2 regions of the Bacillus sp. LH1 genome follow, and region 2 is predicted to be linked to the other one. Evidence: riboswitches for the same ligand, from Rfam matches in the RefSeq annotation. Region 2 holds a riboswitch; the other holds the start of a gene.

The links. A riboswitch is a leader RNA that binds a small molecule or an ion and turns the genes downstream of it on or off. The one in region 2 is predicted to bind preQ1.
Region 1: linked by a shared signal. The riboswitch ahead of queC (7-cyano-7-deazaguanine synthase QueC) and the one ahead of ACX9TM_RS08720 (QueT transporter family protein) in region 2 are both predicted to bind preQ1.

Annotation. Positions count from the first base shown of each region.
Region 1 covers NZ_CM175007.1:1,366,214-1,369,394, forward strand. Annotated here, with positions in the region: gene ACX9TM_RS07150 (DUF6254 family protein) at 1-88, shown strand, start outside; gene kinB (sporulation sensor histidine kinase KinB) at 100-1,308, opposite strand; PreQ1 riboswitch class I at 1,515-1,558, shown strand; gene queC (7-cyano-7-deazaguanine synthase QueC) at 1,652-2,314, shown strand; gene queD (6-carboxytetrahydropterin synthase QueD) at 2,314-2,805, shown strand; gene queE (7-carboxy-7-deazaguanine synthase QueE) at 2,798-3,181, shown strand, end outside.
Region 2 covers NZ_CM175007.1:1,646,198-1,649,378, reverse strand. Annotated here, with positions in the region: gene ACX9TM_RS08735 (DUF2564 family protein) at 38-286, shown strand; gene ACX9TM_RS08730 (zinc-finger domain-containing protein) at 320-496, opposite strand; gene ACX9TM_RS08725 (ribonuclease H family protein) at 509-1,168, opposite strand; gene ACX9TM_RS08720 (QueT transporter family protein) at 1,320-1,805, opposite strand; PreQ1 riboswitch class I at 1,812-1,856, opposite strand; gene ACX9TM_RS08715 (aldose 1-epimerase family protein) at 1,989-2,861, shown strand; gene ACX9TM_RS08710 (reverse transcriptase-like protein) at 2,931-3,181, shown strand, end outside.

The DNA.
Region 1 (3,181 bases), 280 kb from region 2:
CGCCTGGAAAGCACGTAAAGAAAATCAACAACCGCACGGAAAAGTGAAAGCTTTTGCTGAATTAGTTGAAGGAACAGAAAAAACGTGATGAGTATTTCATCACGTTTTTTGTATGAGTGGAAAAGTTAATAAAAAGGTTGTACCGATTCCTTTTTCACTTATAATATCAATTTTTCCATTCATAGCTTGAACAACACTGAATACGACCATCATTCCAAGTCCAGTACCTTTTTCTTTCGTTGAATAAAAGGGCGAACCAAGACGTTTTACTTGTTCTGAATCCATACCGACTCCTGTATCTTTTATATATAACTGAATATGCTTATGATCAGGAACTAATGTGAAATAAAGATCACCGCCTTTTGGCATAGCCTCAATGCAATTTTTTAAAATATTTAATAAACATTGATTTAGTTTTTGCTTTTCTCCAGCGATAAAAAAAGAAGTGCTTTGCTTTATATAATGAGTACGTACATTTGTTAAATTAGCAAGCGGTGTAATTAGCGACAATGCATGTAGTAATTCTTCTTCTAACTGTAATATTTGTTCTTTTTCAATGCTTGGTTTAGCAAAGGTTAAATAATCTGTAAGAACATGATTTGCTTGTTCGATGCCATTAATGGCAATGTCGATATATAATTTTCGTTCCTGCTCAGTGCATGTATCTGATTGTAACAGTTGTAAAAAACCTTTCGTTGAAGTTAATGGATTGCGAATTTCATGAGAGATAGACGCTGCCATTTCACCAATTAAATGAAACTTTTCAGCATTTATAAGTTCATTTTGGAGACGAACCTGAGTTTGTAATATGTGTAGTAAATATAAAATTAGAATCGTACCAAGCATTGAACATAATTCATACACAATAATATGCGGTATATAATCAGTCTTATTTGTAACCTTTGAAAGGAAGAAGGGTATCCAACTAAATCCGTATGTGAGACTGTAGATAATAGCAAGTGTTATTTTTATACGATTAGAAGTTCGATTGAAAAATTTATATGTTAATAATAGAACAATAAATAGAAGAACAGAACCGATAAGAGATGGGAAAACACCTACCCCACCTAATAATAAGCGATATATGTTTAATACAACTAAGATAGAACCACCAGCAATAGGCCCTCCCGTTAATGTACCGACAATTAATACAATATGGCGCATATCAAATTGAAAACCATTATTTGTTTTTGCTGCAAATGTAATACAGAGTACGGTAGCGAGGCAACAGAGTACAATGAATATAGCTGAATTTAATTTAGGAGAGCGTTTCCCTTTTTGATTCCAAAATAAATGATATACGAGCATTGTAATCAGGATGAATAATATATTTAAAAAGAGATAAATAATAAAGGATTTCAGTGGGATGCCTCCTCTCTTCTTATATTAAATTAATCATACTATAAAATGAAAGAAATGAAATAATAAATAGCGGAAAAATCAGAAATTTTTACGCTAGTATACAATATGTTACAATAAGCTATGTCAATGAAAGAAGAAATTCCGTGCACCGTGCGGGAGAGGTTCGCGAACTCCCTCTATAAAAAACTATGGAAACAACAATATCCTTAGGTATTGTTTTGTTTTTTTATTGTGACAGTTCAAGAACGTTCTTTCTTCTTATTTATAGTAGAGAAGGAGAATGAGTGAAATGAAAAAAGAAAAAGCAGTTGTTGTTTTTAGTGGAGGACAAGATAGTACGACATGTTTATTTTGGGCAATAGAGCAGTTTGCAGAGGTAGAAGCTGTAACGTTTAATTACAATCAACGTCATAAGCTAGAAATTGATTGTGCAGCGGAAATTGCAAAAGAACTAGGAATAAAGCATACGGTATTAGATATGAGTCTATTAAATCAACTTGCTCCAAATGCGTTAACGAGAACGGATATGGAGATTACACATGAAGAAGGTGAATTGCCATCGACATTTGTAGATGGACGAAATTTACTCTTCTTATCATTTGCTGCTGTATTAGCAAAACAAGTTGGAGCACGTCATATTGTAACGGGTGTATGTGAAACTGATTTCAGTGGTTATCCAGACTGCCGTGACGTGTTTGTGAAATCGTTAAATGTTACTTTAAATTTATCTATGGATTACCCGTTTGTCATTCACACGCCACTTATGTGGATTGATAAGGCTGAAACATGGAAATTATCAGATGAACTTGGAGCATTTGAGTTTGTTCGAGAAAAAACATTAACATGTTATAACGGAATCATTGGTGATGGTTGCGGTGAATGTCCAGCATGTCAACTTCGTAAAGCAGGATTAGATACGTACCTACAAGAACGCGAAGGAGCGAACAACTAATGGATAACTTTTTTGGATTTCGCATCGTAGAGAATTTGCAAAAAATGGACAAGGATATTCAGCGTAAACAACTCAAATACCATAATAAAAGAGTAATGGTCAGCAAGGAATTTACATTTGATGCAGCACACCATTTACACTGTTATGAAGGGAAATGTAAAAACTTACATGGTCACACATATAAAGTTGTATTTGGAATTAGTGGATATGTAAATGAAATAGGTCTTGCAATTGACTTTGGAGATATAAAAGAAATTTGGAAGAATGAAATAGAAATTTATCTAGATCATCGTTATTTAAACGAAACGTTACCTGCAATGAATACGACTGCTGAAAATATGGTCGTTTGGATTTATGAAAAGATGGCAGAAGCACTAACAAAAGAGAATAGAGTGAACGAATATAAAGGAGCCCGCGTTGAATTTGTTCGTTTATTTGAGACGCCGACTAGTTATGCGGAAGTAAGACGGGAGTGGATGCTTGATGAGTAAAATCCCTGTCTTAGAAATATTCGGTCCGACTATTCAAGGTGAAGGAATGGTTGTAGGGCAAAAGACAATGTTTATCCGTACAGCTGGTTGTGATTATAGCTGTGCTTGGTGTGATTCTGCTTTTACGTGGGATGGATCAGCTAAAGATCAAATTAGACAGATGACACCAGAAGATATTTGGGATGAGCTTGTTGCAATTGGAGGAGAAAATTTTTCTCATGTTACGATTTCAGGTGGAAATCCGGCATTATTGAAAAATATTGAGTTTCTTCTTTCTATATTAAAAGAAAATGGAATGCGAACGGCAATTGAAACGCAAGGGAGTAAATGGCAAGATTGGTTACTTCAAATTGATGAGATAACAATTTCTCCAAAA
Region 2 (3,181 bases):
TATGTGAAATGCGCACTATACAAAGGAGGAATTATTAATGGGATCAGAAGTAAATGATTTTGAAGAAGTGAAATTCCGTGTAGAAACAGCACAAAAAATGGTAGGATCAGCAACAATTTCAATGGATCCAGATACATTAGAACATGCTACTACTGCTGTAGAAGCAGCTCGCTCTCAGCTTGAAATTATGAAATCTGTTGCAACTGATTTAGATGAGCCATTTTTAATGAATGAGGAAAAAAAATTAAATAAATGTGAGCATCAACTAAACGAAGCAAGACACTAAAAAACATCCAGAGAATTTTCTCTGGATGTTTTTTCATGACAACTGTTCCCCATACTTTTTCAATGTTTCTCCCACTGTACATTGCCTTATACAAAATGAATGAGCGTAATACTTACTATTTGTCTTTCGATTATGTTCTCGCAAAAAACATCCTTCACAATACGTTTCTAATAAGTCATTTACCTCTGTAATGAGTTGCTTTTTATCCACCTTTGCACCTCTCTATTCGGTTATTTCTTTATGACTATCAATACTTGTTCCTTCTAATGCTTGCGTAGCTAATTGATGTGCTTCTTTATTTTGTTTTCTAGATATCGGCTCACATATAAGTTTTAATTTCATTTGCTTCGCCTTTTGCTCAATTTGGTCTAAATAATGATTTAAATGTTCATCATAACAAGGCCATTCTCCGGCTAATTGCTGCAGTACCACTTGTGAGTCTCCGCGAAGTGTAACTGCTTCATACCTAATCCCTAGTTCCTCGAGTATATTCATACCGTATAATAATGATGCATATTCCGCTTCATTATTATCATATATACCTTCTATATATGCATTGCGGCGAATGCGGTAGTTTGTATTTCCTTTTTTATAATACACACATATACCAACGCCAGCTTCTTTCGTTTGCACATCATACCCCCCATCAAAATAAACGAGTATTTCTTGGGGCTCTTCCTCTACTTGCTTACTTAACTTTTTCATCTCTTTTAATGACCATTCTGCGTCCATTTCATCGTAAAATAAAAGTTCCTTAGCTCTTCCTGTTTTCTCAAAATCCTCTGCAAATTGAAGTACTTCTTCTATGTTCATATACTCTGTTGTTAATTCCGTCTGCAATCCACGCTTCGTTTTATACAACCAATGAATTTTATATTTCATACTACATTCCCCTTATGTAAGACTTCTTATATATATCCGGCTAATTGAAGCCTCACTTTATTTTATTATATTTTATCTAGAGTCACAGCATTATATTCAATATGATTACATACAAAAAGAGCTATCCCTATAGGAATAGCTCTTTCATCTATTACATAAATCTTTCAAATTGTACTCGCTTATTAATCCAGTACATTACAGGCATACCGATCGCCATGACAACAAATTCACCAATTGCACAAGTTAACCAAGACAACATAAATGGTAAACCCAATGCAAGATGAAGTTCAATTGCAATCATAAACATTGTAATTGTAAAGATAACTGTATTAAAAATCATACGAGCCCAAACACCTTTAATAAATCGCATAGAAATAATCGTTGCAACTAACGCAAGAATAGATTGCCCTACTCCAAACACTAAATCGTAAGCGATCATAGGTGAGAAAAAGAGATTCGTTAAAAATACACCTAATACAATTCCGTAAATTGCTTTCTTGTTAAATACAACGAGATGATTAAACATCTCTGAAATACGAAATTGTACATTCGTAAAGCCAAATGGCTGAATAAGCATAGAAACAGCAATATATAATGCCGCTAAAATACCATTACCGACTAAAGTTCTAATATTCATGACAAAATCTCCTTAGTTTTTTTACGTGGGATGGTTTCGAACCACGTTATTCGTTTTTTAAGCAACAAGATTATATTTTACGTGGTAGCCCCTCTTTCGTCAATAGATTCCTATCATAAACTACCTTTTTCCTTTTAGACAACGTATAATGAAACATATGAAAGATTTAGGAGGTTTCACTTCATGACAGCAACAATTCAAAATGAAAAAGTGATCGTTTCCATTTCTGACAAAGGTGCAGAATTACAGAGCGTTCGCTTAAAAGAAGACAACACAGAATATTTATGGCAAGGTGATTCTACTTATTGGGGACGCCGTGCACCAATTTTGTTCCCAATTGTCGGCCGATTAGTAGATAATACATACTACGTAGACGGTAAACCATATTCATTAACACAACACGGTTTCGCTCGTGATCTTACTTTCTCTGTGAAAGAACAAAGCGAAACAAAAATCACTTATATCGTTACTAGTAATGAAGAAACATTAAAAAAATACCCATACGAATTCGAATTACTCGTTTCTTATGAGCTAAATGGACAAAGCGTTCATATAACATATGAAGTAAACAATCCTACTTCAAAAGAGATGTTCTTCTCAATCGGAGCACATCCTGGATTCAACTTCCCTTTATTGGACGGTGAATCATTTACAGATTATCACTTATCGTTTAATGGTTCGGAACGCTTAGAAACAAGCGTATTAGAAGGACCTTATCTTTCAAACAAAAAGCAATTAATCGCTGAAAATACGACTGAATTGCCACTTACATATGATTTATTCAAAAATGATGCACTTATTTTTGAACATATGAATACGAATGAAATTTCGATTCGTTCTCATAAACATAATAAATTTGTAAAAGTAGAATTTGATGGATTCCCATTTGTTGGCGTATGGACACCAGGGGATAACGCACCTTTCTTATGTATTGAACCTTGGTATGGCATCGCTGATGAAGTAAATCCAGCAAAAGATTTCAAGAACAAAAAGGGAATTCAATCTTTACAAGCGAATGAAACATTTACATGTCGTTACAGCATCACAATCGGATAACTACTCTATCCCCTACTTCAAAAAAATATTTAAGTAGGGGATCATCTTATAATTTGGAGGTTTCTCATTTTGATTGAAGTATATATTGATGGTGCATCAAAAGGAAATCCTGGTCCTTCTGGTGCAGGAGTGTTTATTAAAGGCGTTCAGCCACCTGTACAATTATCAGTACCACTTGGAACAATGTCCAATCATGAAGCAGAATACCGCGCTTTACTTTTAGCATTAAAATATTGCATCGAGCATAATTATAGCACTGTCTCTTTTCGTACAGATTCGCAGCTTGTTGAGCGGGCTGTTGAAAAGGAATACGCAAAAAA